3 regions of the Pantoea rwandensis genome follow, and region 2 is predicted to be linked to each of the others. Evidence: predicted binding sites of a transcription regulator. Region 2 holds the regulator's gene; each other region holds the start of a gene.

What was found. Region 2 encodes Fur, which represses iron uptake genes when iron is present. Its sites were predicted from a motif close to ATAATAATGAGAACNACTATCAA; they were not measured.
Region 1: fepD (Fe(3+)-siderophore ABC transporter permease) is a predicted target of Fur. The motif match lies at 8,050-8,072, and genes of this name have one in related genera.
Region 3: LH22_RS05925 (TonB-dependent receptor domain-containing protein) is a predicted target of Fur. The motif match lies at 4,064-4,086, and genes of this name have one in related genera.

The regions. Positions count from the first base shown of each region.
Region 1 is NZ_CP009454.1:4,197,093-4,208,070, forward strand. Features, by position in the region: gene fes (enterochelin esterase) at 1-1,099, shown strand, start outside; gene LH22_RS19260 (enterobactin synthase subunit F) at 1,132-5,046, shown strand; gene LH22_RS19265 (ATP-binding cassette domain-containing protein) at 5,240-6,037, opposite strand; gene fepG (iron-enterobactin ABC transporter permease) at 6,034-7,017, opposite strand; gene fepD (Fe(3+)-siderophore ABC transporter permease) at 7,014-8,003, opposite strand; gene entS (enterobactin transporter EntS) at 8,143-9,393, shown strand; gene fepB (Fe2+-enterobactin ABC transporter substrate-binding protein) at 9,388-10,353, opposite strand; gene LH22_RS19290 (isochorismate synthase) at 10,530-10,978, shown strand, end outside.
Region 2 is NZ_CP009454.1:3,547,127-3,558,104, reverse strand. Features, by position in the region: gene nagE (N-acetylglucosamine-specific PTS transporter subunit IIBC) at 1-608, shown strand, start outside; gene glnS (glutamine--tRNA ligase) at 760-2,427, shown strand; gene LH22_RS16260 (hypothetical protein) at 2,662-3,057, shown strand; gene fur (ferric iron uptake transcriptional regulator) at 3,119-3,568, opposite strand; gene fldA (flavodoxin FldA) at 3,924-4,454, opposite strand; gene ybfE (LexA regulated protein) at 4,590-4,865, opposite strand; gene ybfF (esterase) at 5,034-5,798, opposite strand; gene seqA (replication initiation negative regulator SeqA) at 6,047-6,592, shown strand; gene pgm (phosphoglucomutase (alpha-D-glucose-1,6-bisphosphate-dependent)) at 6,618-8,258, shown strand; gene kdpE (two-component system response regulator KdpE) at 8,342-9,016, opposite strand; gene LH22_RS16220 (YbfA family protein) at 9,262-9,462, shown strand; gene LH22_RS16215 (YbgA family protein) at 9,616-10,572, shown strand; gene phrB (deoxyribodipyrimidine photo-lyase) at 10,585-10,978, shown strand, end outside.
Region 3 is NZ_CP009454.1:1,269,612-1,280,589, forward strand. Features, by position in the region: gene cydB (cytochrome d ubiquinol oxidase subunit II) at 1-6, shown strand, start outside; gene LH22_RS20100 (DUF2474 domain-containing protein) at 8-172, shown strand; gene LH22_RS05900 (helix-turn-helix domain-containing protein) at 428-1,294, shown strand; gene LH22_RS05905 (hypothetical protein) at 1,479-1,688, shown strand; gene LH22_RS05910 (siderophore-interacting protein) at 2,082-2,864, shown strand; gene LH22_RS05915 (PadR family transcriptional regulator) at 2,955-3,494, shown strand; gene LH22_RS05920 (SelT/SelW/SelH family protein) at 3,694-3,984, opposite strand; gene LH22_RS05925 (TonB-dependent receptor domain-containing protein) at 4,215-6,584, shown strand; gene LH22_RS05930 (hemin-degrading factor) at 6,635-7,657, shown strand; gene LH22_RS05935 (heme/hemin ABC transporter substrate-binding protein) at 7,654-8,478, shown strand; gene LH22_RS05940 (FecCD family ABC transporter permease) at 8,471-9,472, shown strand; gene LH22_RS05945 (heme ABC transporter ATP-binding protein) at 9,465-10,244, shown strand; gene LH22_RS05950 (MDR family oxidoreductase) at 10,339-10,978, opposite strand, start outside.

The DNA.
Region 1 (10,978 bases), 650 kb from region 2:
CTGGCGCGATCCACAAGGCAGCGAAAAAACCTCAGCAACTCAGCGCGTGTGGATCAACATTACGGGCGTGACCGATCATCATCAGAAGCGTCCACCGCAGTCATTGGTGCGGGTAACGGGCACCGATGTGTGGTACTGGCAAACCGCGCTGCCCTCCACCTGGCGCGGCAGTTACTGCCTGATGCCCGATGAACAGGCAATCGACTTTAGCGGTGAAGCCGACATGTACGCGTTACGTAACTGGTGGCGTGACAAATTTCCCACGGCGAAGGCCGATCCCCTGAATCCATTACGTGGCTGGGCCGGTGGGCGCGGCATGGGCGTCTCGCCGCTGCATCTCCCGCAGGCTCCTGACCAGCGGGTCTGGAAATCTGTCGATGAGGGCAACGCACCTGCTGTTTCTTTGCAGCAGTATCAGTGGGATAGCGCGCTATTAGGCAACAGTCGCAAAGTGTGGATTTATGCCACTGGCGAGTCCGATGCGGAGCAACGCCCACTGGCCATTCTGCTGGATGGCCAATTCTGGGCAAATCAAATGCCGATTGCCGGGCCGTTGCAGCAACTTACTGATGCCGGAAAACTCCCTCCTGCGGTCTATTTGTTTATCGATATCATCGACCGTGAACACCGTAGCCGCGAACTGCCCTGTAACCCGCAGTTCTGGCAAGCCGTGCAGCAGGAATTACTGCCGCAGGTGGCGCAATGGGCACCTCATCGCCAACAGGCAGACAGCACGCTGGTGGCCGGGCAGAGTTTTGGTGGGCTGGCTTCCGTTTTCGCTGCACTGCATTTTCCGCAGACGTTTGGCAATGCGCTGAGTCTTTCGGGATCTTTTTGGTGGCCCGAACGCGGCAATCCTTACGGATGGCTACTACAGGCGCTGGATAGCGGCCTGGCACCCGAACAGCCGCTGCGTTTCTGGCTGGAAGCAGGTAAACGTGAAGGCCTGATTCTGCAAGCTAATCAACAATTAGAACAAAAACTTACCGCTGCCGGCTACCAGGTGAATTACCTGCCGGTGGAGGGCGGCCATGACGCGCTATGCTGGCGCGGTGGTCTGCTCGACGGTCTGCAAGCCCTGTGGCGCAATCCGACTTAACTTCATCACGCAGGACGCAAACCGGAGCACAGATGTCTGAATCTCTGATGAACAAAACCATGACTGACCAACATACTTTGCCATTAGTGGCAGCCCAGCCCGGCATCTGGATTGCCGACCAGCTGACCCAACACCACAATGCCTATGCCGTGGCCCACTTTGTCGAATTACGCGGCGCGATTAACAGCGACCTGCTGGCGCAGGCCGTCGTGGCTGGCATGCAGGAAGCCGACACCCTGAATATGGCGTTTGCCGAAGTGGAGGGCGAAGCACTGCAGTGGCAACAACCGCAGGCGTTCAGTGCGCCAAAAATCGTTGATTTGCGTGCTGAAACCGATGCGGCCGCCCAAGCTCGCGCGTTGATGCGTGAAGACATGAACGGTGATTTACGCGTACTGAGCGGTGCCCCGTTATGGCATCACACGCTGTATCGCATTGGCGATCAGCACTGGTTCTGGTATCAGCGTTATCACCATTTAGTGGTGGATGGCTTCAGCTTTACCGCCATCACTCGTCGTATTGCCAACCTCTACACCGCAGCCGTCGAGCAACAGGATGCCGAGCCGACGCCCTTTATCCCGTTTAGCGAAGTGGTGGAGGAGTACCAGCGCTACCAGGCATCCTCTTCTTTCACCCGCGATCGTGAATTCTGGCGCGAAAAAGGGGCTGCCCTGCCTTCACCGGCTTCACTATCACCTTTACCGCTGGCTGGACAAAGCGCGACCACCGATCTGCTGCGCCACAGCATAACGCTTGATCGCAACACCTTTCAGACGCTGGTTAATCAACATCCACAATCCAGCGCTGCTGACCTGGCTTTTGCGCTGGTGGCGCTGTGGCTGGCGCGACTCAGTGGACAAAATGATTTTGCCGCTGGATTCATCTTTATGCGCCGCATCGGATCCGCCGCGCTGTGCGCCACCGGTCCGGTGATCAACGTGCTGCCGATGGCCGTGCATTACGATCCCACCGAGCCACTAAGCGCGCTTGCTGCACAGTTGGCCGGTGAAGTGAAGAAAATGCGTCGCCACCAGCGTTATGATGCGGAACAGGTGCAGCACGATCTCGGTCGTCTGGGCGATGGCGATCCGCTGTACGGCCCGGTGATCAACCTGAAGATGTTTGATTATCAACTCGATTTCGCGGGCGTTGAAGGCCTAACCCATCAGCTGGCATCCGGTCCGGTACGCGACCTGGAAATCGCTATCTACATCAGCGAACAGGGTGAACTGACGCTGGAACTGCTGGCGAATGCGGAGCGCTATAGCGAATCGACGCTGATTCGCCACGCCAGCCGTTTTGCTTTGCTGCTGGATCAGTTGGCGGAGCAACCGCATCGTGCGTTGGGTGAACTGGATCTGCTAACCGCAGAAGAGCACGTACAAATTGCCGCTATCAACCAGACTGCGTATCCCGTTCCGGCAGAAACGCTGGCTTCACTGCTGGCGCAGCAAGTCGCACGCACACCTGATGCCCCGGCGCTGGCCGATGCGACTCACCAGTTAAGCTATCGTGAGATGCAGCAGCAGCTGTATGCCCTGGCCGCCGATCTCAGCGCTGCGGGCGTACAGCGCGGCGATATTGTTGCGGTGGCGTTGCCACGTTCGGTGCAGCTCTCGCTGGCATTGCAGGCGATTGTGTCACTTGGCGCGGCATACCTGCCGCTGGATACCGGTTACCCCGACGAACGATTACAGCTGATGCTGGAAGATGCCACCCCCAAAACGCTCATCACCTCAGCAGAACTCAGTGCACGTTTCAGCGCCATCGATTCTGTTAAACAGCTGCACTTTGATACGCTTTATCCTGCGCCAGACGCGTCACAACCTGCCAGCGCGCCGACACCGCAGGATGGCGCCTACATCATCTACACTTCAGGGTCTACCGGGCGTCCGAAAGGCGTATTGGTCGGTCATGAAGCGATCGTCAACCGCCTGTTGTGGATGCAGGATCGCTATCCGCTGCACGCCGACGACGTGGTATTGCAGAAAACCCCGAGCAGTTTCGATGTATCCGTATGGGAATTCTTCTGGCCGCTGCTGGTAGGCGCGCAACTGGTCATGGCACCGCCGGAGGCGCACCGCGATCCGGAGGCGCTTCAGCAGCTGTTTGCGCGTCACAAAGTCACCACCACGCACTTCGTTCCTTCGATGCTGGCCGCCTTTGTCGCGGCGCTGGACAGTGAACCGGCCGTTGCCTGTTGTGGCAGCTTACGCAACGTCTTCTGTAGCGGTGAAGCGCTGCCGACCGATCTGTCGCGTGAATGGGAAAAACTGACGCAGGTGCCGCTTCACAATCTGTACGGTCCGACCGAAGCGGCGGTGGATGTTAGCTGGTATCCGGCGTTTGGCGAAGCTTTGGCAGCCGTTGAAGGTGCCAGCGTGCCGATTGGTTTCCCGGTGTGGAATACCGGACTTCGCATTCTTGATGCACGCATGCAGCCGGTGCCGCCTGGTGTGGCAGGCGATCTTTACTTAACAGGCGTACAGCTGGCACATGGCTATCTTGGCCGCCCGGATCTGACCGCCAGCCGCTTTATCGCCGATCCATTTGCCGCTGGCGAACGCATGTATCTGACCGGTGACGTGGCGCGCTGGCTGGATAACGGCGCGGTGGAATACCTCGGACGCAGCGACGATCAGTTGAAGATCCGAGGCCAGCGTATCGAACTCAACGAAATCGATCATGTGATGAGCGCACAGCCTGGCATTGATCAGGCGGTCACGCACGCGGTGGTACTCGGCGGTGCCGCTGCACAAGGCGGTGATGCGCGTCAGCTGGTGGGGTATGTGATTGCGGAGCACACTGTCGATGGTGACGCGCTGCGTGATGCACTGGCGCAACGGCTGCCTGCGCACATGGTGCCGGTGGCAATTATACAACTGGATACCTTTCCGCTGAGCAGCAACGGCAAGCTGGATCGTAAAGCCCTGCCGCTGCCGCAAAACGCGGCTGGCAGCGTGGGTCGCGACCCTTCCCCAGGTTTGGAAACACAATTGGCGCAGGCTTTCTGCCAGCTGCTGGCGCGCGACACCATCAGCGCCCAGGATGATTTCTTCGCCCTCGGTGGTCACTCGCTGCTGGCGATGCGTTTAGCCGCCCAGTTGCGCCGCGAACTGCAACAGCCGGTTTCGGTGGGGCAGATTATGGTGGCTTCGACGGTGGAAAAACTTGCCCGGTTGCTGAGCGATACCCAATCGCATCAGCAGGCAGGTTTTGAAGCCGTGCTGCCGCTGCGTCAGAGCAACGGACCCACGCTGTTCTGTTTCCATCCGGCGTCGGGTTTTGCCTGGCAGTTCAGCATTCTGCAGCGTTATCTCGATCAGCGCTGGTCGCTGGTGGGCATTCAGTCGCCGGATATCGCCAGCCCGCTGAATCAAAGCGCGCACCTCGACGAGGTGTGTGACGCGCATCTGCAAACCTTACTTGACGTGCAGCCGCACGGACCGTACTTCTTCCTCGGTTATTCGCTCGGCGGCACGCTGGCGCAAGGTATTGCGGCACGACTGGAAGCGGCAGGTGAAGAGGTGGCCTTCCTGGGCCTGCTCGATACCTGGCCACCGGAAACGCAAAACTGGGATGAGAAGCGTGGCGAGAATGTGCTGGATCCGGCGGTACTGGAAGAGGTGAATCGCGAGCGCGAGCAGTTTATCGCTGCGCAGCGTCATCAGGCGGGCGAAGAGATGCGCGCGATGTTTGACACCATTGAAGCCAACTACGCCAGTTCGGTGCGCCTGTTAGCCACCGCGCGCAGCGCCCGCTTCCACGGTCGCGCCACGCTGTTTCTCGCCGAGCAGACGCAGCAGCCTGGTCAGGATGCACGTCGCGCCTGGGCACCGTATGTGGGTGAGTTAGAAGTATGGCCAATGGATTGTGCACACGTGGAGATTATCTCTCCGCAGATGTTTAAGCAGATTGGCCCGTTGCTGCAGCGGATATTAGGCTAACCCAGGCCGATTGCCAGAAGGTCGAGGGACCTCCTGGCAATAAAATTATCTGTCCTGAACAGGGCGCTGACATTAAGCCTCACTGCGATCAGCTTGCCTGCCATTTACAGGGCACTTCCTTCAGCGCTGCTCCAGGGTGCATGTTATAGCGTTCAGATTCCCGCTATAACCTGCTTTGCTGCAGCCAGGCTGCTTAATTTCCCCGCCCCAGCGGCACGATCATTGGCGTGTGCGCCACCGGATCTTCCACAATCACGCAGCGTAAACCGTACACCTGTTCTATCAACGCGGGCGTCACGATCTCTGCGGGCTTGCCTTCGGCCAAAATCTTGCCGTGACGCATGGCGATCAAATGGGTGGCATAACGGCAGGCGTGATTGAGATCGTGCAGCACCACCACTAACGTGCGGCCATGTTGCTGATTCAACTCCTGCATCAATTCCAGCAGTTCAATCTGATGGGTGATATCCAGCCAGGTGGTCGGCTCATCCAGCAGTAACAGCGGCGTTTGCTGCGCCAGTACCATGGCAATCCATACACGCTGACGCTGCCCACCGGACAAGGTATCCACTGGCTGCTGCGCCAGATCGGCCACGCCGGTTGCCCGCATCGCCGTTTGCACCGCCTCTTCATCCTCGCTACGCCAGCGACCAAATAGCGGCTGATGGGGATAACGCCCGCGCGCCACCAGCTCGGTCACGCTGATGCCCGCCGGTGCGTTGGAACTCTGCGGCAGCAGCCCAAGTCGACGTGCGACCTCTTTAGTCGGGTAACGCGCTATCGCTTCACCATCCAGATACACTTCGCCTTTCAGGGGTGCATTAAGACGGCTCAGGGTACGCAGCAAAGTGGATTTACCGCAGGCGTTGGGGCCGATAATCACCGTCAGCTCACCTTCCGGGATCGCCACCGACAGATTTTCTGCCACCACTTTCTTGTCGTAGCCAAGCGTCAGGCCTTCGCCATACAGCCGTGAAGGGATATCGATCATTGGCGTCGCGCCTCCCGCACCAGTAACGCAATCAGATAAAGTCCACCGAGGCTGACGGTAATCACGCCAACCGGTAATTGATAAGGCAGGAAAAGATGTTGTGCGGCAAAATCGGCTGCAATCAACAGCAGAGCCCCACACAGTGCCGCCAGCAACAACGCACCTTTCTCGCCGCCGCCGAGTCGACGCGCGATCTGCGGTGCCAGCAACGCGACAAAGGAGATCGGCCCCACCAATGCGGTGGATGCCGCAGTCAACACCACACCAATCAGCATCAGCAGCAGCCGACTGCGCTCCACTGGCACGCCGAGCGCGCTGGCGGTGTCATCACCCATTTCCAGCAAACGCATGCGCCGGGTCAGCAAGGCCATCAGCAACAGCGACAGCAACAATACGCACACTACCGGTGGCGTTTTCGCCCAGGTGATACCGTTAAGTGAACCGGCACTCCACAATCCGGCACTGAGCGCGGACTCCAGCGAGGCAATGATAATCAGCCAGGCATTCAGCGCCATCAGCAACGCGCGCACGCTGATACCGACAATAATCAGGCGGAAGGTTTCTACCCCGTTGCGCCAGGCAAACAGATACACCAATGCCGCCGTGCTGATACCGCCAATCAATGCTGCACCGGTCATGGCGGCGATGCCCTGATTGAACAGCACCAGTGCCACCAGTACGCCGCTGTAGGCACCGGTATTGAAACCGAGAATATCCGGGCTGCCGAGCGGGTTGCGCAGCAGTGACTGGAAAATCGCGCCGCTGACGCCAAGTGCCGCGCCAATCAGTAGTGCCATCAGCACACGCGGCAGCCGCCACTCTAAAACGATAAGTTTGACGTTGCTGGCACCCTGTCCAGCCAACACCTGCCAGAACTGCTCTGCACCAATCGGCAATGCGCCTCGCGTCATCGCCAGATACGCCAGCAGTGCGCATCCGAGCATCAGCCACGTGGTATGTAATCCAACACGACGCGTCATAGCGCACCTCGCCCGAGTTTACGGCGCACCAGCACAATCAGTACCGGAGCCCCCAACATCGCCGTGACAATGGAGACGCGCAGTTCACCCGCCACCAGCAGTCGTCCCAGAATATCCGCTGCCAGCAGCAGAATCGGGGTAATGATCGCGGTGGCGGGCAGCATCCAGCGGTGATCGTTGCCGACCATCCAGCGTGCAAAATGGGGCGTCATCAGTCCGATGAAAGCGATCGGTCCCACCGCAGCCGTCGCCGCACCGCACAGCAACGCAATCGCCAGCAATCCCAGCAATTGTGTACGCGCCACCCGCGTGCCCAGCGCGGTCGCCATATCGCCGCCCATGCTTAAACTGTTCAACGCCTGCGATAGATAAATCGCCACCCCGCTGCCAATGACAACGGCCGGGAACAGGGTGCGCAGTACGGTGAAATTGCGGATATCCAACGATCCGCTGTGCCAGAAACGCAAATGGTCATAAATATCGGGATTCAGCAGCGACAGGCCAGACGTCAGTCCATCCAGCACTGCGCCCAATGCCACGCCCGCTAACGTCAGGCGCACCGGATTGACTCGCCCGCCGCCAATCGCTCCCGTCATCGCCACCAGCAATGACGCCAACAGCGCACCCGCAAACGCGAAGCCGAGCCAATCAAGAGGCGAATCGGCGCCAAACAGCGCAATGCCGATCACCACCGCAAAACCGGCACCCGCATTGACACCGAGAATGCCCGGATCGGCCAGCGGATTACGCGTCAGGCTTTGCATCAGTGCGCCTGCTAACCCGAGGGCCACACCGGCCAGCAATCCGGCCAGCGTGCGAGGCAAGCGTGCATCACGCACAATCACGCACTCAGCGCTATTACAGCCTGAGGTAAATGAATGATATACATCGGAAATGGGTATCGATTTTGCCCCCAGCATCAAGCTGAGCGCGATGAGGAGCAAGAGCAGAATCCCTGAGCCTGCTAATGCACGGATTTGGCGCATCGTTCTAAACCTTCACTGTTCAACGTCGTCGCATGCGCAACGCAATTTGATAATGGTTATCGTTATTACTCGCGTTTGCCTATGTTACCATGACTCGCCTCGCGGACGATGAGGAAAATTGGTGCAAAAAGGCGAACAAATGAACAAATCTTCCCACTTTATCGATCTATCCCTGCTGAAAACCCATGCGGCATTTCGCGCAGTATTTATTGCCCGTTTCATCTCGATTGTCGCGCTTGGTATGCTCGCCGTGGCGGTGCCGGTGCAGATCCAGCAGATGACACACTCCCCGCTTTTGGTGGGATTGGCCGTCACCCTCGCCGCATCCGGTATGTTTATTGGTCTGCTGACCGGCGGCGTGTTAGCCGATCGCTACGAGCGTAAGAAACTGATTTTGCTTGCCCGATCTACCTGCGGCTTGGGCTTTATCGCGCTGGCTATCAACGCTGCGCTGCCGCAGCCTTCACTGATTGCGGTGTATCTGCTGGGATTTTGGGATGGCTTCTTTGGCGCGATTGGCGTCACGGCGCTGCTGGCGGCCACACCGGCGCTGGTGGGGCGCGAAAACATTATGCAGGCCGGCGCCATCACCATGCTGACGGTGCGTTTTGGCTCTATCCTCTCGCCGGCCATTGCCGGACTGGTCATTGCACACGGCGGCGTGGTGTGGAACTACGGCTTAACCGCGTTTGGCACACTGATTACCGTACTGACGCTGCTGAAATTACCTCAACTCCCGCCGCCACCTCAGCCGCGTGAACATCCGCTGAAGTCGCTGGCCGCCGGGGTGCAGTTCCTGTTTGCCAGTCCGATTGTCGGTATGGTGGCATTGATTGGTGCGTTGGTCACACTGGCCAGCGCGATTCGCGTGCTCTATCCTGCCCTGGCGCCACATTGGTCAGTGAGTGCTAACCAGTTTGGCATGCTCTACGCAGCCGTGCCGCTGGGTGCCGCTATCGGCGCTTTCACCAGCGGTAAATTGAAGCATGCCGCCCGACCGGGACAGCTGGTGCTGGGCAGTGCGGTGGCCGCCTTTTTCGCGCTGGGATTATTCAGCCTGATGCCCAATCTGCCGCTGGCGCTGCTGTGCCTGGTGGCGTTTGGCTATTTCAGTGCCATCAACAGTCTGGTGCAGTACGCGATGATTCAACTGCTGACGCCTGACCATCTGTTGGGCCGCATCAACGGCTTGTGGACCGCGCAAAATGTCACCGGGGATGCGATGGGTGCGGCGATGATAGGTGCTATGGGTTCATGGCTATTGCCGCCACAGGCTGCCGCCGCATTTGGCTTTGCGGCAGCGCTGCTTGGCATAGTTATGTGGTGCGTTATGGGACGCTTACGTCGTTATGCGCCGCCAGCTCCTGAGCTGGCGGAGCAGGCATCATGACTTAACGAACAGTTTCTCCAGACGCGCCAGCAGATTGCTGGCGCTGTAGTAATCCAGGCGGAACGAATCGACGCCAAGCGGGAACACCTGCTTATCCTTAACCGCCGCGTTTTGCGCGAGGAACGGATTGCCGATCACTGACTGTGTGGTTTTGTCATCCGCCGCAAACAGCAGGAAGGTTTTCCCCGTCAAGCCGCTACCCACATTCTCACCCGACAACTGAATGATGTCTTTACGCTGGCCCATGCTGTGACCTTGCTGCACACTGGCTGGCGGGACGGCAAGGGTAAAACCAAGCTGCTCCAGCAGTTTGCCCTGCGCTGACTCCGTGGTCCAAACGTTAACGGCACGCCCATCGCCGTTCCACACCATGGCAGACACGGGTTGCGGCGGTAAGGTGATGGTTTTTTTCAACGCTGCTTCACGATCGTCAAAAGCTTTCACTTGCTGTGCCGCTTGCGCTTCATGGCCGGTTGCCTGCCCGAGCAGCGTCACCACATCCTGCCAGCTTTTGTCATCGTAATTGACCACCAGCGTTGGCGCGATGGCGGAAAGCTGGCTGGCAAGTTTAATCGCAGAGTCATTTCCTGTGGCGCTCACCAGAATCAGATCGGGTGCTTCTGCGGCTACCGCTTCGGCGCTCGGCTCGCCAATATAGAGACGTTTTACATGGCGCTGTTTTGCCACCTCACCCCATTGACGGAAAAAACCCTGATCGTCGGCCAGACGACTGTTCGGTGCGGTCGCACCGGACGCCACCACCGGCGCATCAATCGCCAGCAGCGATCCGGTTAAGGTGACGCTGGTTGAAACAATGCGCTGCGGAGCTTTGTTTAAGATAATCGAACCCTTTGCCCCTTGCACCGTGCGCGGCCATCCCTGTTCTGCCTGTGCGAGCCCTGTGAAAGTCTGGAAAATAAACAAAAGGGCTGTCAGGCCCAATAAACCGCATTTATTCATAAGTTTTGGTCCACCTTTTAGCTTATTGCACGGCTCGACGTCACCTTCCGATTACGCCTAATCATGCGGGAAATCCCGCGAATGGATTGACTCTTTTGTCCAATCGACGTAGGTTACAGGCCCATAATAAAAATGATAATCATTCTTAATAATCTTATCATTTATAGGTGAAAATTATGGTGGAATCATCCATGTTTGAAAATGCCTTATTAGAGGATTTTTCTGCGTTATGCCGTGGGTTCCTCTTTACCTCGCCGTGGCGCAGCCTCGCGACTCAAGGCTGCTATACCACGATAACCACCTCTGTGGCAGACGCTGCATCATTGCAGGGTGATTTTCAACTTCAGCTGCATCAACATTTTGCGGCGGCAAAACAACAAGGCATTGAGAATCCGATCCTGGTGGGTGCGATTCCGTTTGACGTGAGTCAGCCTGCGGCCTTGTTTATCCCTGAAACGTATCAAACTTTTCATCGTGCCGACCTACAGAATGCGCTGCCTGCGGCTGCCAGTGAACTGCCGCAGGTACGTCGTCGCATGGCGGTGCCGGATCACGATGTCTTTACCCAAATGGTGGCCGATGCGGTGACAGCAACGCAACGTGGTGACCTCGATAAAGTGGTGCT
Region 2 (10,978 bases):
TGCAGGTGATTGTCGGCACTCAGGCTGAAAGTATCGCCACCGCAATGAAAACAGTATTGAGCAAAGGCCCGGTTGCTGCGGCTTCCGCTCCTGCCGCCGCTGCGCCGGTCGCGACTAAACCCCAGGCCGTGCTGAACACTGAAAAAGCGGTGATTGCTACGCTGGTGGCACCGGTGACCGGTGAGATTGTCGCGCTGGACGCAGTCCCGGATGAGGCGTTCGCCAGCAAAGCGGTGGGCGATGGTCTGGCAATCAAACCAACGGACAAAACCGTGGTGGCACCGATTGCCGGTACCGTGGTGAAAATCTTCAACACCAACCATGCGTTCTGTCTGGAAGCCGCTAACGGCGTTGAGATCGTGGTACACATGGGCCTGGACACCGTGGCGCTGGAAGGAAAAGGCTTCACACGTCTGGTGGAAGAGGGGGCAACCGTCACTGCTGGTCAGCCGATTCTGGAGATGGATCTGGACTTCCTCAACGCCAACGCGCGCTCAATGATCAGCCCGGTGGTGGTCAGCAACAGCGATGATTTCGCCGGACTGAATCTGCTGGCAAGCGGTTCAGTGGTTGCAGGTGTGACACCGTTGTATGAAGTGAAAAACTAAGTCCTTGTGATTTAGCCAGAAGGCAGGAAGCAATTCCTGCCTTTTTTGTTTTAAAACGACCAACAAACGGTTGTTTCCCTCCTGCGCTTTGTGGATCATACTCCGTTACTTCGTGGTACAAATCACCCGCTATTGTTTTGAGGATTTTGAGATGAGTGAGGCTGAAGCCCGCCCAACGAACTTTATTCGTCAGATCATCGACGAAGACTTGGCGAGCGGTAAGCACAGCAGTGTGCATACCCGTTTCCCGCCTGAGCCCAATGGTTATCTGCATATTGGCCATGCGAAATCTATCTGCCTGAACTTTGGTATCGCCCAAGATTATCAAGGACAGTGCAACCTGCGTTTTGACGATACTAACCCGGTGAAAGAAGATCTGGAGTTCGTTGAATCCATCAAGCGTGACGTGCAATGGCTGGGCTTTGAGTGGAGCGGCAACATTCGTTACTCCTCAGACTATTTCGACCAACTGTTTAACTACGCCGTTGAGCTGATCAATAAAGGTCTGGCTTACGTTGATGAGTTGTCGGCGGAAGAGATCCGTGAATATCGCGGCACTCTGACTGCGCCGGGTAAAAACAGCCCGTACCGCGACCGCAGCGTGGAAGAGAACCTTGCGCTGTTCCAGAAGATGCGTGATGGCGGTTTCGAGGAAGGTAAAGCGTGTCTGCGTGCCAAAATCGACATGGCATCCAGCTTCATTGTGATGCGCGATCCGGTGCTGTACCGCATTAAGTTTGCCGATCACCATCAGACCGGCAGCAAGTGGTGCATCTACCCGATGTACGACTTCACGCACTGCATTTCGGATGCGATCGAAGGCATTACCCACTCATTGTGTACGCTGGAGTTCCAGGACAACCGTCGCCTCTACGATTGGGTGCTGGACAACATCACCATTCCGCAGCATCCGCGTCAGTACGAATTCTCGCGTCTGAATCTGGAGTACGCGGTGATGTCGAAGCGTAAGCTGACGCAGCTGGTCACCGAGAAAGTAGTGGAAGGCTGGGACGATCCCCGCATGCTGACTGTTTCAGGTTTGCGCCGTCGTGGTTACAGCGCGGCCTCGATTCGTGAATTCTGCCGCCGCATCGGCGTGACTAAACAGGACAACATCGTTGAGATGGCGTCGCTGGAATCCTGTATTCGTGACGATCTCAATGAGAACGCACCACGCGCGATGGCGGTACTCGACCCGTTGAAAGTGGTGATCGAAAACCTGCCCGCCGGCCACGAAGAAACGCTGACCATGCCTAATCATCCAAACAAGCCGGAGATGGGCACGCGTGAAGTGTCGTTCAGCCGTGAAGTGTGGATCGATCGCGCTGACTTCCGTGAAGAAGCCAACAAACAGTACAAACGTTTGGTTCTGGGCAAAGAAGTGCGTCTGCGCAATGCTTATGTGATTCGTGCTGAGCGTGTGGCGAAAGACGAAGAGGGTAACATTACCTGCATCTATGCCACTTGTGATGTCGATACCCTGAGCAAGGATCCGGCGGATGGTCGCAAAGTGAAAGGTGTGATCCACTGGGTTTCCGCCATTCATGGACTGCCAGCTGAGTTCCGTCTTTACGACCGTCTGTTCAGCGTGCCAAACCCAGCGGCGGCTGAGGATTTCCTCACCACCATTAACCCGAACTCGCTGGAAATCAAACAGGGCTTCGTGGAGTCAGGTTTGCGTGAAGCTGCCACTACCGCAGCTTATCAGTTTGAACGTGAAGGCTATTTCTGTGCCGATAGCGTCTACTCACAGCCGGGTAAATTGGTGTTTAACCGCACGGTTGGACTGCGTGATACTTTCGCGAAGATTGGCGAGTAATATCTTTCGTCGATAGCACAATATGATCATGAAAGGGCGAGCAATCGCCCTTTTTTATTGCCTGTAATTCGCCACGGGCAATGAATTATGCTGAAGGCGGCAAGCTGTGCTTGTTGTCTATTTTGCGACAATTCTGACTTTAGCAAAATTAACCCATTTGCGAGTGTGAAAAATTGTATTTCAGGTAGGCTATGCGCTCTAAATAGAGCTCTGCGGGTTATCAAAGGAAAAAAAATGACAAGTCTCGCCCTGGAAGCTAAGCATAGCGTGGTGGTATTACATCAGCTTATTGAACGTGTTTTTAACCAGGTAGAAGGCAGTGATGACAGCATGGAACTGCTTTTGTCACACTTTCACCCGGATTTCAAAATGGTGACGCCGCTGGGTAAGCAGCTGGATCTGAATGAGACCGAAGTGCTGTTTCGCAAACTGCACGGTCAGCGGGAAGGGCTGCGCATTGCCACCAGTGAGCATGCCATCATTTCTCAACAGAGCCAGGAAGTGACGATTCAGTATCGTGAACTGCAGATGTTGAACGGCACCCATCAAACACGCATCTCTTTGGCTGTGCTGGATTGCAGCACCACCATTCCTCGCTGGCGCTACCTCCACGAAACCTTTATCGCTTGATAACAGGCATAAAAAAACCGGTGACCAGCACCGGTTTTTTTATATTGCATAGCACACTCAATTACTTATCGTGGAGCGTATCGTCTTCGCGGCAGTCTCCCAGTGCACAGTGACCGTACAAGTACAGGCTGTGGTTGCTGAGTTTGATGCCGTGGCGAGTAGCAATCTCACGCTGACGCGTTTCGATTGATTCATCACTGAATTCGATCACTTTGCCACAATCCAGGCAGATCAAGTGGTCATGGTGATGCTGCTGAGTCAGTTCGAATACGGATTTGCCGCCTTCGAAGTTATGACGGGTGACGATACCCGCGTCATCAAACTGGTTAAGAACGCGATAAACCGTTGCCAGGCCAATCTCTTCGCCCATATCGATCAGGCGCTTATACAAATCTTCCGCACTGACGTGATGGGACTCGGGGCCCGGTCCCTGAAGCACTTCCAAAATTTTCAATCTTGGGAGAGTGACTTTCAGGCCAGCCTTCTTCAATGCGGAGTTGTTGTCAGTCATTCGGATATTGTCCTGTTACTTTGCATGTCACTTACGGCGCAGGGGCCTTGAATGTTTAGGTCACGCGTATTCTCATTTGCGTCTCATTATAGAACTCAAGCAGTGAAATGAAAACCAGGGTAGCGCGCAAATCAACAAAAGTCGTAAGGATAAACATCGCCTACGCCAGCGCGGAACGGTGTGGTTTGGGTTTCCATTTCACTCAGCCTCAGTCAACAATCAGAGGAATAAGCGGATGACCATTGCGGGTATTCTACAGATTTGCGGGGAAAAGTTAAAAAACCGTAGCTATTATTTTTATAGGAATTTCCTTTGCCCCAACGTGAGCCAGCGCTCACATTGGGGAGGCGAGGCATCAGGCTTCGATGATCTCTTTCAACTGCAGCTCATCAAAAATCTGTTTCACCCAGGCGTCAACGCGTTCGTTGGTCAACTCAGGTTGACGATCTTCGTCAATCGCCAGGCCGAGGAAGTGTTTGTCATCGGCCAGACCTTTTGAGGCTTCAAAATGATAACCCTCGGTCGGCCAGTGGCCCACGATCACCGCGCCGTTGGGCTCAATGATGTCGCGAATCGTGCCCATCGCATCACAGAAATACTCTGCATAATCTTCCTGGTCGCCACAGCCAAACAGCGCCACCAGTTTGCCATTAAAGTCGATCTCTTCCAGCGTAGGGAAGAAGTCATCCCAGTCACACTGTGCTTCGCCGTAATACCAGGTAGGAATACCTAGCAGCAGGATGTCGAACGCTGCGAGATCTTCTTTGGTGCTCTTAGCAATGTCATGCACTTCGGCGACATCTTTACCCAGTTGTTTCTGGATCATTTTTGCAATGTTTTCAGTGTTGCCGGTATCGCTGCCGAAGAAAATGCCTACGATTGCCATGGGTTAAGTAACCTCTTAAAGCCTGATTGTGAAAGTAAGTCAATTGACTGCACATGTTAGCGAATGATAGCAGACCGTTGAAAAGGGCGGAACGAGTAAAGCCTGAACTTTGTGTTCCTGCGTGCGGTCAGCGCGCTAAGACAGTTTGAGTTGCGCTAGCAGCATTTGTTCAATCAATTCGCTGCGGCTGATGTTTTGTTGCTCGGCCAGCGTGTTCAGGGCGTCAACCGCTTCGCTGGACATTTTCAGCTCAACACGACGCAGCCCTCGCACTTTATCGCGCTTGAGCTGGTTACGTTTGTTGATACGCAACTGTTCGTCGCGTGTCAGCAGGCTGGTTTTGGGGCGACCGGGACGCCGCTCGTCTGCAAAAAGATCAAGCGTGGTACGGTCTGTCTGTTCTTTTGCCATGATTTGTGAAACTGAGTGGGCGCGAACGGCGGAAAGGCGCTGCGCGATTTATACATTATCGGCCCGACCACGGCGAAAAAATCATCCGCGGCAAATTTTTAGCGCGACATCATACTCCAGCACCATCCGCGACGCCAACCCTAAACCGCATACGGCAAGCTTTTGCTTTTACAGGTTAAAAAAGCGACGAACTGCGCGCAAAACCGCATCAGGTTTTTCAGCATGTACCCAATGACCGGCGCCGCTGATCACGTGCGCATGGGCGTGAGGGAACTGACGCAGCAGTGCATCACGATGCTGATTGTCCAGATAAGGGGAATCGCCACCGCGAATAAACAATGCGGGATGTGGCCAGGCCGGAACCTCCTCCCAGCCAGAAATCGTGGTGTAGTTGTCCCACAGCACCGGCACGTTAAAGCGCCACTCGCCCTCCACAAAGGACTTGAGGATAAACTGAATCACCCCCTCTTCAGCGACATGATGACGCATCACCTCGGCCGCTTCACTGCGACGGGACACGCCCGCCGCTGTCACGGCGCGGATACCGGCGAAGATTTCATCGTGGCGGCGGGTTTGATAATCCACCGGCGCAATGTCGATCAACACCATTTTCTCAATACGTTCGGGGGCCACGGCACTGAGCGCCATGGCGATTTTACCGCCCATTGAATGGCCTATTACGCCAGCACGTTCAATCTTATGTGCATCCAGCGTCTCCACGATGTCTTGCGCCATGGCGTGATAATCCATCACCTCACTGCGTTCAGACAAACCATGGTTGCGCACGTCCACTTGCAACGTGGGGCGTGCATCCCGGACACCGCGCGCCAGCACGCCAAGGTTATCCAGGCTACCAAAAAGGCCATGAATTAACAGAATAGGGGGGGCTTCAGGGGTAGATTGTTCAGTTTGCAGACGGGCGTTCAAAATCATGGCTAAAGTTCTTACGGTTGTGACCTTGGCTTAGGGTATCATGGATTCACCTGTCCAGGAGCCAGCCGGCCAGGCATTAGGGCATATTCCGACTTTTGCCCTGAAACAACGCCAGCGCTATCGGCTGCCACGGATTTAACTTTATAATCCTTATGTTAGAGCCCGCTCACGTTTTGCACAGCTCGATTTTGCTAAGGCCGTTGCAATAATGCGTGGTTCTGTCATTTGCCAGAATTGTACGGAATAAGATGAAAACGATTGAAGTTGACGAAGAACTCTACCGTTATATTGCCAGCCACACGCAGCACATTGGTGAAAGTGCCTCCGATATTTTGCGCCGCATGCTGAAATTCACCGCGGGCCAGACTGCACCGACTGCACCTGTCGCTGCTGCTTCGGCTTCGGTGAAGGAAGCGCAGCCAGTGCGCAGCGAAGCGCGTCCTCAGGATCGCGTACGCGCTGTGCGTGAACTGCTGCTCTCTGATGAGTATGCCGAGCAGAATAAGGCGGTTAATCGCTTTATGCTGGTACTGTCAACGCTTTATCGTCTTGATCCAGCAGCCTTTGCTGATGCCACTGCCTCGCTGCAGGGCCGCACTCGCGTCTATTTTGCGGGTGACGAGCACACGCTGCTGCAAAATGGCACCCATACTAAGCCGAAGCACGTTCCTGGCACACCGTACTGGGTGATCACCAATACCAATACAGGCCGCAAATGCAGCATGGTGGAACACATCATGTTGGCGATGCAGTTCCCTCAGGAACTGACAGAGAAAGTTCGCGGCACCATTTAAACTGAAGCGTCAGGGAGAAGCGCCAATGGCCAATCACCCCCGTGCCGGGCAGCCTGCCCAGCAGAGCGATTTGATTAACGTTGCACAATTAACCTCGCAGTATTACGTCCTGAAGCCAGATGCGGCGAACCCGGACCATGCGGTGAAATTTGGCACTTCTGGCCACCGCGGCAGCGCGGGACGCCAAAGCTTCAATGAAGTGCACATTCTGGCGATTGCGCAGGCGATCGCGGAAGAGCGCAAAAAGAATGGCATCACCGGCCCGTGCTATGTGGGTAAAGATACCCACGCATTGTCTGAACCGGCCATTCTGTCAGTGCTGGAAGTGCTGGCGGCGAACGGTGTGGATGTGATCGTGCAGCAGGACAATGGCTACACGCCAACGCCGGCGATCTCCAACGCCATTCTGGAACACAACAAACGCGGTGGCGCGCAGGCGGACGGTATCGTCATCACGCCTTCACACAACCCGCCAGAAGATGGTGGCATCAAGTACAACCCGCCAAACGGCGGTCCTGCTGATACCAACGTCACCAAGGTGGTCGAAGATCGCGCTAACCAGCTGATCAAAGGCGAACTGAAAGACGTGAAACGTCTGCCGCTGGATCAGGCCTGGGCAAGCGGCCATATCGTTGAGCAGGATCTGATTCAGCCTTATGTTGAAGGTCTGGCTGAGGTCATTGACTTCCCGGCAATCCAGAAAGCGGGCCTGAAAATCGGCGTTGATCCATTAGGTGGCTCCGGTATCGCTTACTGGCAGCGTATTGCTGAGCACTATAAGCTGGATCTGACCATCGTTAATGATGCTGTCGATCAGACCTTCCGCTTCATGCATCTGGATAAAGATGGCGTGGTGCGTATGGATTGCTCATCTGAGTGCGCAATGGCGGGTCTGCTGGCGTATAAAGATAAGTTCGATCTGGCGTTCGGTAATGACCCGGATTACGACCGTCACGGCATCGTCACGCCTGCAGGCCTGATGAACCCGAACCACTATTTGGCCGTGGCGATTAATTACCTGTTCCAGCATCGTCCGCAGTGGGGCAAAGATGTTGCCGTGGGTAAAACCCTGGTCTCCAGCGCAATGATCGACCGTGTGGTCAATGATATTGGTCGCAAGCTGGTTGAAGTGCCGGTTGGTTTCAAATGGTTTGTTGATGGCCTGTTTGATGGCAGCTTCGGTTTCGGCGGAGAAGAGAGCGCGGGTGCTTCCTTCCTGCGCTTCGACGGTTCCGCCTGGTCAACCGATAAAGACGGTATCATCCTGTGCCTGCTGGCAGCCGAAATCACTGCGGTGACCGGCAAAAACCCGCAGCAGCACTATGACGAACTGGCAGAACGCTTTGGTGCGCCAAGCTATAACCGTCTGCAGGCGCCGGCGACCTCAGCGCAAAAAGCGGCACTGTCTAAGCTGTCACCGGAAATGGTGAGTGCTGACACGCTGGCGGGCGATCCGATTACTGCACGTCTGACCGCAGCACCGGGTAACGGCGCGTCAATCGGTGGTCTGAAGGTGATGACCGAAAACGGCTGGTTTGCTGCGCGCCCTTCAGGCACTGAAGACGCTTACAAAATCTACTGTGAAAGCTTCCTTGGCGCTGAGCATCGCCAGCAGATCGAGAAAGAAGCGGTAGAGATTGTTAGCGAAGTGCTGAAAAACGCGTAACAGAACCGTTGAGGCGCGCTGATTAATGTGCGCCTTTTCACGCGATTCCTGAAACGACCCACGTGACAACGTGGGTCGTTTTTTTATGGCATAAAGCGGTAACCAATACCGGTTTCGGTCAGCAAATGGCTGGGTTGGGTCGGATTGCTTTCCAGCTTCTGACGCAGATGCCCCATATAAATGCGCAGATAATGGCTGTGCTCCACCGCATTCGGCCCCCACACCTGATTCAACAACTGACGTTGCGTCAGCACCTTCCCGGCGTTGTTCAGCAATAAACTCAGCAGGCGAAACTCGGTAGGTGTCAGGTGAATTTCCTGATCGTTACGTAACACGCGGCGTGCGGCCAGATCGACACTCACTTCACCGAATTTCACCACTGGCTCTGGCTGGCTGCTTTGATGCCGACGTAATGCCACGCGCACGCGGGCCAATAGCTCACCAATACCAAACGGCTTAGTCAGATAGTCATCGGCACCGGCATCCAGCGCATCTATTTTGTCCTGCTCATCACTGCGTGCAGACAGGACGATCACTGGCATACTGCTCCACTGGCGTACTTCGCGGATAAAGTCGTTGCCGTCACCATCCGGCAGTCCGAGATCGAGGATCACCAAATCCGGCTTTCGCGTAGCCGCTTCAATCAGTCCGCGTTGTAATTGCTCCGCTTCCACAATCTTCAGGCCTTCGCTTTCCAGCGCCAGGCGCACGAAACGGCGAATCTCTTTTTCATCTTCAACAATCAAGATGGTCGTCACGCTGACTCCTGCCACAGGTAAAGTTAACACGGCACTTTATCAAGAATCGGACACCGCGTCCGTCATGATGTTTGTAACCTCGCAATATCTCTATGTTTACAATTATGTAACTTACTTTCATGCAGCGCCGTAAAGCACAAAAAAAGACCAAAATTAGTGGTCGGATGAGTAGTAAAATTACACAACTAAGCGTAATATCTGAGGCAGATCACATTTCAACGCAAAATTTACCCCAGGAGGCAATCATGTATCAGGCTTATCCACTTTATAAAATCGTGTTGCGCCGTTTTCTGGCGGTATTGGTCGGCATACTTGCCTTACCTGTCATGCTGTTCCGCCAGGATCGTGCCCGTTTCTACAGCTATCTGCACCGCGTCTGGTGTAAGACCAGCACCAAACCCGTCTGGCTGGCGCAGACCGAAGCAGTAGGCAGCATCCACTGGTAAGCGTTTTAACGATTCATTAAGAACCCGGCAGCTTCAAAAAAGCGCCGGGTTTTTTTATTCTCAACTTTGTCTGTATTCCCCGCTTAACCGCTGTTATCCCTCTCCGTTTCAGCTACACTTAAACCTCTACAAGATTTTGGAGGTTGTACAAGTATGAGCGAAAAAATTCCTGTCGGTATCAGCGCTTGCCTGCTCGGGGATAAGGTCCGTTTTGACGGTGGCCACAAGCGTTTCGCTTTTGCAACCGAAGAACTGACACCCTTTATCCGCTTTGAACCGGTTTGCCCGGAAATGGCGATTGGCTTGCCCACACCGCGTCCTGCCCTGCGTTTAGTCAAAGAGTCGGACGAGCAAATTCATCTTTGTTTTAGTAAAGATGGCGGCCAGGAGGTCACGGATGAGATGCAGCGGTGGTCAGCCGAACGGGTGAAATCACTGCATCATCTGTGTGGCTACATTCTCTGTGCAAAATCACCCAGCTGTGGCCTCGAGCGCGTGCGCGTCTATCAACCTGATACCAATGATAATCGCAAAGCCGGCACCGGTGTTTTCACTTCATTCCTGCAGCAGGAAATGCCCTGGCTGCCGCTGGAGGAAGATGGCCGCTTACACGATGATGCCATTCGCGAAAACTTTATGGGGCGCGTGTATGCGTTGCATGAGTTCAATGAGATGTGGCGCAGCGGTTTAACCCGCCACAAGCTGATCGCCTTCCACAGTCGATACAAGTTGCTGCTGCTGTCGCACGCGCAGGATGAGTATCGCGAGATGGGACGTTTTGTGGCGGCAATGGAGCAGTGGGATTCGCTGGATGATTACGCCTTTGAATACCGAATTCGCCTGATGCATTTGATGTCCCATCAGGCTTCGCGCCGTAATCACACCAATGTGTTGATGCATGTACAGGGCTACTTCCGCCCGCAGTTATCGTCACCGCAGCGCCAGGAACTGGCGCAGCTCATCGATCGTTATCGCACTGGCGTCCAGCCGCTGTTGGTTCCTATCACCATGCTGAAACACTACATGGCGGAATATCCGCATCCGTGGCTGGCGCAGCAACGTTACTTTGATCCTTATCCGGAAGCGCTGCGTCTGCGCTACGGACAATAATCCCGGAGCATTATGACCACCCACTTAGTCTGGTTGCGTAACGATCTGCGCATCAATGACAACACTGCGCTGGCTGCTGCCTGCCGCGACAGCCATGCGAGGGTGCTGGCGCTATTTATTGCCACGCCCAAACAGTGGCAGCAACACCATATGGCACCGAGGCAGGCGGCTTTCATTCATCAGAATCTGTGTTCGTTGCAAGATTCACTGGCCGAGCGCGGTATTCCGTTGCATTACCATCAGTGCGATGACTTTGCTGCTTCAGTGGATTACCTGAGTGCGTTTTGCGACCAGCATCAGGTGGATGAGTTGTATTACAACTATCAGTATGAAATTAACGAGCGCGAACGTGATGCGGCCGCCGAAAAGCGTCTCGATGGCCAGGGCGTAATTTGTCAGGGCTTTG
Region 3 (10,978 bases), 2.1 Mb from region 2:
CATTAATATGCCAATCGAAGTCAGCAAAATGAAAGACGGAGTAACGCCGTCTCCATGGTGGAAGCGGGTGATGTGGCTGGTCATCATCTATGGAGCCAGTGTGCTGGCACTCGCTGTAGTGGCATCACTGTTTCGTATGATGATGAACGCAGCAGGCATGCATACGCACTAGGTTTACGGAGTAACAAGATTTACAACAGTGTGCACTCCATTACAAAAATCGCGTGAAGGTCGCCGGTAATGGCGACCTTATTCACATTATCGCAGCGTAAAATTGACCTGAAAACGTTAGTAACCTAAGCAATTAATGCTTTTCCCGCCTCGCTGCCTTTACTCTTCCTTACGTAAGTAATACGTTTTTGTTATATTTATGTGACTAATCGCGCAAATTCATTACCTTCACACTTATCACTCGATTGAAAAAATCATGCTCAGCCTGAATCTTAAAAAACAGTACATCAACGATCTGGTGGACTGGATAGAGGCGAATCTGACCGATGAGCTCAATATCGATCTGATTACCCTGAAATCTGGTTACTCCAAGTGGCACATGCAGCGCATGTTCAAAGAGATGACCGGCCAAACACTGGCCTCGTATACGCGTAAGCGTCGCCTGACCATGTCAGCGATGGCGCTGCGTTTGACCAGCATGCCGCTCATCGATATTGCCGTGCGCTTTGGCTTCGATAACCAGCAGAATTTCACGAGAGTATTCAAAAGCCACTTCTCCATGACGCCCGGCGCCTATCGCCGCATCCCGGACATGCTGATGAAGGATTTCCACAGTCGTATTTCCACGCAGCGTTCGTGGGTCAACGCGCGTCTGGCCGAGAAGCCGGAGTTGCAGCTGTGTGGTGAAGTGATTGAGTGGGAATGCCGCTTTGGCGAGTACATCGATCATCATAATCAGGTGGTCGCGCAGCATACCCGCGATTTTGTCCGCTTTGCCGGTAAACATGTCAGCCGTGGCTGGCTGGGATTCCAGTTCAGCCCAGGCGTGAATTCTGCCGACCAGCAGCACATTAGCTTGTTCCAGGCGCTGGAAAGTCAGTATGCCGATGTGATGCCGCGCAATGTGCAGAACTGGACCGGAGAAAGCGGCTTGTATGCCGAGATTGACTGGCATGGCGCACCGGAAGAGATCAATGCATTTACCGCAGAAATTTACTACAACCACTTGCCGGCACTGGGCGTGGCGCGTCGGGCAGGTAAAGATCTGCTAAAACTGGATCTGAAATACAGCACGCCTGATTTGTTGCAGGGCACGTTCTACATTCCGGTCTCCACCTGCTAATGCATAAATCGTGCGGTTAACTGTGACTAACCGCACGATTTTATAAAATATTCGCCGTAACTGGCGTAAAATACTTCATCGAAACCTGATTGGCCGCGTAAAACACCAGCCGCCATACATCAGGCTGGATAATCACCTGCATTCCTGGTCCGCTCTGGACCGTCAAAGTGAAAAAGAAAAAATTATGCGACTTTTACCGTTGTTCCTCATGACAGCGCTTGTGGCGTTTTCCTCGCTGGCAAGTGCACAGATGGCTGAGCCTTTCTCTCCGCCGGGCGGCCTGCATCCTCATCAGACTCACTGCCAGCAGCATGAAATTTTGGGCGATAACCCGCTGCCGCAACACAGCCAGGATGACAATAGCTTCGTTAACTGCGGCAACCATCAGGCCTGATTTCCCTCTGGTTTTACCGCGCTTTACCCCATGACTATCGATGACACGCCGCACGTTTGTTGCGGCGCGATCGTTGCCTGCCATTGCCCGCTCATCGAACGCAATCCTCTTTAACTGCGGTTCTCTCCTGAAATTCAGTTGGCGTTAGTCCCTGCTCCAACCGGTGCAATCCACGCCGAAAATTCTGCAACTTTTCCCAATAGCATTTTTCGGCATTGCATCGAAGATATATCATAACTATGCTAGCCAACGTCAGATGAGAATGATTTTCGATAACGTTTGGCGTGAACGACTCTCAAGCTGCGGTAATCTCAGTTTAGGGGAGGCATCTTGCCACTCAGGATAAGTCATCGCAGGGGCACACTCATTCACGTCTTTGCCTGGAGAGAATACTTGCAAAAAAACATTAACGATCGCGCACCAAAGCGCGTACGCAACGAATTACGCTTCCGTCATATCACCGTGGCGAGCAAAACCTTAATCGCGGGGGAGTTTTGGCGCATTGAGTTTACCGGCAGCGATCTGGCTGGGTTTAATTCACCGTCATTCGACGATCACATTAAAGTTTTCTTCCCGGGCAATGCGGGCAGCGCATTGGCTTTGCCGCAAATGACCGAAGAGGGGATCGTCTGGCCCGGCGGCGTACGCCCGGCAGCTCGCGATTACACCCCGCTGGCGTTCAACGGCACCGATTCACTGACGCTCGATTTCTATATCCATGATGGCGGCGTCGCCAGCAACTGGGCGAATGAGGCGAAGCCAGGCGATCAGATCGCCATGGGCGGCCCGCGTGGCTCCTGCGTAGTGCCCGTGGATTATGCCTGCCAGGTTTACGTGTGCGATGAGACCGGGCTGCCAGCCTTTAAGCGTCGTTACGCTGAGATGCAGGCGCAGCAGATCCATCTGCTGGCCTACGCCGATGAAACCACCGGGCGCGATTACCTCGGTGATCTGCCGAATGTACAGGTGACCTGGCTCGGCAGTGGCAGCATGCAGGTGGATAACCTCGGCCCGCTGATTGCGCAGCTGGATAAGATCTCACTGCCAACAGAAGAGTATTTCATCTGGCTGACGGGTGAAGGTGAGGCGGTAAAATTGCTGAGCGACTACTTTACGCAACGCCGTGGTGCCCACACCGACTTCGTGCGCGCGGTGGCGTACTGGCATCAGAAATAACTGACTTCGCCGCGCCCGCTGCCGCCTGTGTTGAATTTTGCCAGGCGGCAGACTACTATCAACCTCCCTTAATTGACCTCAGGGAAGGCAATGAAACAGCAGCGGGATTTTCCATGGCAGTCCGATAATGCACAACGTGCAATCTGTGCAGGTGCGCGTAAAAAGCGCCGCGAAAGGATGCTGGATGCCAGTGATATTCGCCTGTTAATGATGCACTTCCTCGCCAACGGTTCTGCGCATGGCTATGAGCTGATCAAGTCAGTGGAAGAGCTGTCCAAAGGGGAATACTCTCCCAGCCCTGGCATCATCTATCCTAACCTCACGTTGCTCGAAGAGATGGATGCGATCCGCGTGGTGGATGCGCATGCGTCGCGTAAAGCCTATGCGCTCAATGATGGCGGTCGCGCGTTATTAGCCGAGAACGGCGAGAATATTGCCAATATTATTGAGCGTCTGACTTCGCTGGCGATATTGGTCAATAATCGCAGTATTCCAGAAGTCGAGCAGGCCATTCATCATATTCGCCACACGCTGAATCATCGTTTATCGCAGGAAGATATTTCGCCTGAGTCGCTGAATATTGTGATAAATGCACTGAACGAAGCGACAGAGAAAATCGCGAATAGCTAATCGTACCTGGCCAGCAGAATAAATGCCTTTCGCGCCGATTAGCCATCTCACTTTCTGACATGGCCACGTTAGTCATCGCGAAAAATCGCCCATCATAGCTGCTGAAACAGCAGGCCGATAATTAAGCCCTTGATCGCAATAAATCACCGTTCTGGAATGTTCATTGCCATTCGAATGTGCGCATCTATCCGCTCGGGGCTTAGCCCGGCTTCTTCTTATCCACGTGCCCTAACTCGCGATCCGGCCAGCAGAAATCACGCACGCGCTGTTTCAGCGCCGCTGCATCCGGGAATCCGCCTTCCTGTTTACGCTCCCAAATCACCGTGCCATCAATGCTGATTTCGAACACACCGCCGGTGCCGGGTTTTAGCGTCACTGCGCTCAAATCTTCGGCAAAAGTGTGCAACAGTTCTTGTGCCATCCACGCCGAACGCAGCAGCCAGTTGCATTGAGTGCAGTAGTAAATGGTCACAGCCGGTTTTTGCGTCATCAGGTGCCTCTTCTTAATTATTGATTATAAACAAGTTAACAAAATGTGCGGTCTAAGATACATCTTAGTGTAAAGTTTATTGATAATGATTACCAATTGCATTACATTCCTGACGAAATTATTTATTACATAAAATAAGTCCACACATTTTACGGTTTATTAACGCATATCGCGTTTTTTTGGCGGCAATCCAGTGAGCGAATACTAACAATTAACCAGGTATTTCGCGCATGTCTTCACTCTTACAGGGAATGACCCAGCAACGTCTGTTTAAAGTTGCCATTTTGTCTTCCGCTATTCACGCCGCTTGCAGCTACGCGGCCAGCGATAACACGACACTTGCTTTATCTTCTGACAAATCCACCACTGCAGAGTCGGTCATGACGGTCACTGCACCGAAGCTGGAGAAACAAGCCGGTAGTAAAAGCACCATTACCGCCGCCGACATGCAGCGTGATGGCGGCAATGATTTCGGTACCATCATGCGCTACGAACCCGGCGTAACAGCAACCGGTGCCAGCGGTGGTTCTTCTGCGGGTAAAAGTGGCTTCGATCGTGCGGGTTACACTGGCTACAACATCCGTGGTCTGGAAAGTAACCGCGTCGATATCAACGTTGACGGTGTTTCTCTGCCGGATGCCACCGGACGCAGCTACGTCAGCCGCGCCGGTTTAGATACCTTTGGTATTGGCCGCGATTACATCGACCCTTATATGTTTGGTCGCGTGGATATCGATAAAGGTGCGACGTCTGTCTCTCAGCCCAACACCGCGATTGGTGGTGCGGTCTCGTTCCGTAATAAGACGCCAGACGACTACTTACATCCGGGTAAAACCACCTATTTTGGCTACCAGAGCGACTTCGATTCTTCCAATCGCAGCTGGCACAACGGCATCACTGCGGCAGCAGGTGATGAGGAACTGCGCGGTATCTTTGTCTATAGCCGCCGCGATGGTCAGGAAACGCAAAACAACGATGCGAGCCGTGGGGCATATCCAGCCAACTGGCACTCTGACGCACTGCTGGGCAGCATGGTGTGGGAGCCGAATGATGCGCACAAAATCACCGGTACCGCCGACTTCTATCACAAAACCAATCACACCCATTACGACAGCTGGGATACTTCAGGCAATACCGTTTACGGCACGGCACAACAGCAGAGCGATACCCGTCGCTTTGGCTTGAGCCTGGCGGACGAATACACGCCGTACAACGATTTCATCGACAGCCTGACCTCACGTGTCTACTGGCAGCACACCGAAGCGCATGACAATACTTATATGCCTTCAAGCGCGACAGCCTATGAGACGGTCTACTCTGACTACAACACGGACAGCTACGGTTTTGAAACTAATCTGGCTAAAACGCTGGGTCGTCATGAGCTGACTGCCGGTTTGAATGGACGTCTGGAAAAAACCGAACGCCCATTCCGCCAGTCACCGACACCAAGTACATTCAGTGTGATCATGCAGCCTGAAGCAGATAGCCGCAGCTATACGCTCGGCGGTTTTGTGCAGGATAAGATCAACTTCGACCTGGATAGCCACAACTTTGCGGTGGTGCCGGGCGTGCGTGTGGCGTACCAAAATACCAAGCCCGAGAACCTCAGCAGCCTGACCAGCGGCAGCTCCGTGCTGACCGAATCAGGAGTCGACACGCTGTACGGCTCTGGCAACAGCGATACGCAAGTTCTCCCATCGCTGGCATTCCAGTATGAGCTCACGCCAACCCTGATGACTTATCTGCAATACAAACGCGGCGCGCAGTTCCCGAACGCCAGCCAGCTGTATGGTTCATGGAACCTGGGTTCCAGCTATGCGGGTAGAGCGCAATATGCGCTGATTGGTAATGCGGATCTGAACACTGAAACCAGCAACAACTTCGAATGGGGTCTGAAAGGACAGCCGACCGAAGGCGTGGTGATGAGCACGGCGGTTTACTACAACGCCTACAAAAACTTCATCGCCTATAACCGTTACACCCGTTCCGGCAACCCGGATAAATTCACTAACGTTCCGAGCAACATTTACACCACTTATCAGGCAGAGAACCGCGATAAAGCCTATATCTATGGTGCAGAGTTGAGTGGAAAAGTGAATTTCGGCACCTGGTATGAAGATGTGCAGGGCCTGAGCGCACGCTTTGCCTTTAGCTATAACGAAGGTAAATCGAAGTCGAGCTACCTCGGCGACCGTTACGTCGATCTGGAAAGCGTACCGCCAATGAAAGCGGTGCTGGGGCTGGGTTGGGATGCGCCACAGAACCAGTATGGTGCAGCGGTGACGGCAACCTTCGTGAAGGGCAAAAAGGCCACGGCGACCAACCGCCAGAGCTATAACAATACCGGTTCTGCACTGACCGATTCCACCACCGATTACGCGCGCGTGCCGGGTTACGGGATGGTCGATCTGACGGCGTACTGGCAGGTGGCGAAGAACGTCAAGCTGAGCGGTGGCGTGTATAACCTGACAGATCGTAAATATTGGGATTACCTGAGCAGCCGCGAAATGACCAGCGATACCGCACAGGATCGCAACGATATCGCACTGGCAACTCAGCCAGGCCGCACCTTCCAGCTCGGTGTGAACGTCGACTTCTAATCACATTTTCGCCCTGCGTTCGCGCAGGGCCTTTTCATGGAGCAAGTGCAATGAACCCACGTTACGATCACTACCTGGCGCTGAAAGGCGAACATCCGAAGAAGTATGCCCGCGATCTGGCGGCCCTGATGGGCATTGGCGAAGCGCAGCTGTGTGAAGCGCGCGTCGGCCAGGATGCGCAAGCGTTAAAAGCGGATTTCCCGGCGTTGCTGAAGGCACTGGCAGCCGTCGGCGAAACCAAAAGCATCACCCGCAACGAATATGCGGTGCATGAGCAGGTGGGCAAATATGAAAACCTGCACCTCGGCGAACATGCCGGACTGATCCTTAACCCACGCGCGCTCGATCAGCGTCTGTTCCCGGCACAGTGGCACAGCGCTTTCTTCCTGCGTGAGCAGACCGCGCGCGGTGAGCGTCAAAGCATCCAGATTTTTGATCGCCACGCGGATGCGGTGCTGAAAATCTACACCACCGACAATACCGACATGGCGGCATGGGATACGCTGATCGCAGAATTCACCGTCGAAGCCGCTGCGGCACTCGATCCACAACCTGCCGCCGCGCCAGAACATAGCCGCGCCATTGATGCCGATAAAGTGGAAGCCGAATGGCGCGCCATGACCGATGTGCATCAGTTCTTTGGCCTACTGAAGCGCCACAATATTTCACGCCAGCAAGCGTTTCACGCGGTGTCGGACGATCTGGCACACCAGGTCAGCAACGATTCACTGGCTCAACTGCTGGAGCAGGCGCAGCAGGATGGCAACGAAATCATGATCTTTATCGGCAACCGTGGTTGCACGCAGATCTTCACTGGTGCGGTGGAGAAACTGATGCCGATGGACAACTGGGTCAACATCTTCAACCCAACCTTTACGCTGCACCTGATGGCCGATCACATCGCCGAGAGCTGGGTAACGCGGAAACCGAGTGGCGATGGCTTTGTCACCAGCCTCGAACTGTTTGCCGCCGACGGCACGCAGATCGCGCAACTGTATGGTCAGCGCAGCGAAGGGACGCCAGAGCAGGCGCGCTGGCGTGAGCAGGTCACCGCGCTGGGAGCGACAGCATGAAACGTCTGACCCTATTACTGCTGGGCGCGCTGGCGCTGCCGGCATTTGCTGCTGAACGGGTGATCTCCATCGGCGGTGATGTGACACAAATCATTTATGCGCTGGATGGGCAGGCCGATCTGGTGGCGCGCGACAGCACCAGCCAGCATCCGGCGCAGGCTAACAAGCTGCCGGATATCGGCTATATGCGCCAGCTCAATGCCGAAGGCATTCTGGCCATGAAGCCCACGCTTGTATTGACCAGCGAGCTGGCGAAACCGTCGCTGGTGTTGCAGCAGATTGAGAGCGCTGGGGTGAAGGTGGTGGATGTCACCGGCAAAACCAGCCTCGACGCCATCCCGGAAAAGATCGCCACCATCGGCAAAGCGCTGCATCGTGATGCCGAAGCGAAGGCGCTCATCGAGAAAGTGAACAAGCAGCGTGCGCAGATTCCCCAGCAGCCGCTGCCGGTGAAGGTGCTGTTTGTAATGGCGCACGGTGGCATGCGCACTCAGGCAGCAGGCAACCAAACGGGCGCTGATGCCGCAATCCGCAGTGCCGGTCTGGTCAACGCCATGGCGGCGATCCCGCATTATCAGCAGCTGTCACAGGAAGGTGTGGTTGCTGCCGCGCCGGATCTGGTGGTGGTGGGTGAAGATGGCCTGCGCACCCTCGGCGGCGAAGAGAAAATCTGGTCGCTGCCGGGGCTGGCGTTGACGCCAGCGGGCCAGCACCACGCGCTGCTGGTGGTGGATGAGATGGCGCTACTGAGCTTTGGTCTCGATACACCGGAGACTATCGTGAAGCTGCGCAAAGCCGCCGAAGCGGTAAAACATGACTAACAGTGCTGTGATGCGCTGGCTGCTATTGATGGGCATCAGCATGGTGATTTGCATGCTGATGGCCGCCAATTTTGGCGCCATGCCGCTGTCGATGCGCACGCTGTTCCATGCACCGCTCAGCGATATGGCGTGGCAAATCTGGCTGAACATCCGCCTGCCGCGCGTGTTGCTGGCGGTGTTGCTCGGTATGGCATTGGCGGTGTCTGGCGCAGTGATGCAGGGCCTGTTTCGCAATCCGCTGGCCGATCCGGGGTTGCTCGGCATCAGCAGCGGAGCCGGGCTGGCCGTCGCGTTTTCTATTATCGTTCCGCTCAGCTTGCCGCCTTTGCTGGCGCTGTGGCTGCCTTCGATTGCAGCGTTTATCGGCAGCCTGATCGTCACACTGCTGATTTTTAGTTTTAGTCGGCTGGCGCTGGGGAATTTGTCACGTTTGCTACTGATCGGTATCGCTATCAACGCCTTGTGCGGTGCGGCGGTGGGCGTGCTCTCCTGGCTCAGTAATGATCAGCAGTTACGCCAGCTGGCGCTGTGGGGGATGGGCAGTTTGAGCGCGGCACAATGGCCGAGTCTGGTGGTGTGTGCTGTACTGATTCTTCCTGCGCTGATTGCCATCCAGGCCCGTGCGCGCCGTCTTAATCTGCTGCAACTCGGTGAGGAAGACGCGCATTACATGGGGATTGATGTGAAGCGCACCCAGCGTGAGTTACTGATACTGAGTGCGCTGCTGGTGGGCACGGCGGTGTCGGTGAGCGGGATTATCGGCTTTGTCGGATTGGTGGTGCCGCACGTGATGCGTTTCTGTGTCGGGAGCGATCATCGCTGGATGTTGCCGGGTTCGGCGCTGGCGGGAGCCATCTTGCTATTGCTGGCGGATACACTGGCGCGCACGGTGGTGATTCCGGCGGAAATGCCGGTGGGATTGATCACCAGCCTGATCGGTGGTCCATGGTTTCTCTGGCTGATTCTGCGCCAGAAAAGGGGGATGAATGAGTGATTCAATGCAGGCTCGCGGCCTGCGCTTTAGTCATGGCACGCGTGCGCTGATTGATGATGTCTCTATCACCTTACAGCCAGGCGAAATGATCGCTTTGATTGGCCCCAACGGCGCGGGTAAATCCACGCTGTTGCGCCTGCTGACTGGATTTCTGGCGCCCGAAGCGGGTGAGTGCTGGCTCGGCGATCGCCCGTTAAGCGATTGGCCGCGTGAACCGCTGGCGCAACGTCGTGCGGTGATGCGCCAGCAAAACAGCGTAACTTTCCCGCTGCCTGCTGAAGAAGTGGTGGCGATGGGCCGTGCGCCCTGGCCTGCCAGCAAATCCAAAGCGGTGATCGAGGAAGTGATGCAGATTACTGGCAGTCTGGAACTGGCAAAGCGCGATTATCGTTCGCTTTCTGGCGGGGAACAGCAGCGCGTGCAGCTGGCGCGAGTACTGGCACAGTTATGGCACGATGACGGTCCACGCGGCTGGCTGTTTCTTGATGAGCCGACGTCGGCACTCGATCTGTATTGGCAGCAGTACAGTTTGCGATTGCTGCATAAGCTGACGCGTAACGGCCGCTTTAGCGTTTGTACCGTGCTGCACGATCTTAATCTGGCGTCGCTATGGTCCGATCGTATTCTGCTGTTGCATCAGGGCAAGCTGGTGGCGCAGGGTTCACCGCAAGAGGTGATGACGGAAAATACGCTGACGCGCTGGTATCAGGCTGAGCTGCACGTGGTGATGCCGCAAGGGCAGGGCAGGCCGCAAATTCAGCTGCGGGCTTAAAGCCGATTCAAATCGTAGCGGCGCGATATATCGCGCATGTCTGAAGCGATGATGCTGCTGACAAACGCGCAATAAATTGCACCGCTATACGTTCTTAACGGCAATCCACAATCAGACGGCCACGGACTTCGCCCGCCAGCAAGGCTTCAGCACCTTCACGTGCTTCACTCAGTGGGATCACTTTGGTCAACTGCTCCAGCAGTGCGCCATCCACCAGTTCAGCCAGACGCTGCCACGCTTGCTCACGCAATGGCTTAGCGCACATCACGCTATCCACACCGGCTAACACCACGCCGCGCAGAATAAACGGTGCCACGCTGGTGGGCAGATCCAGACCTTGCGCCATGCCGCACGCAGCCACCACGCCATCGCGCTTGATGCCCGCCAGCACATTGGCCAGGGTATGGCTGCCGACGCTATCAATCGCCGCAGCCCAGCGCTCTTTCGCCAGAGGTTTGCCGGGCGCGCTCAACTCAGCACGATCGATAATCGAGGAGGCGCCAAGGGTATTGATCAGGTAGTCGCTGTCACTGGCGCGACCGCTGGAGGCCACCACGTCATAACCTAAACGAGCCAGCAAACTGACGCTGAAGCTGCCCACGCCGCCGCTGGCACCCGTTACCAGCACCGGCCCCTGCTGTGGCGTGATGCCCTGTTTTTCCAGCGCCAATACGCACAGCATGGCGGTGAACCCGGCCGTGCCGATGGCCATGGTTTGTAACGGGCTGAGCGCA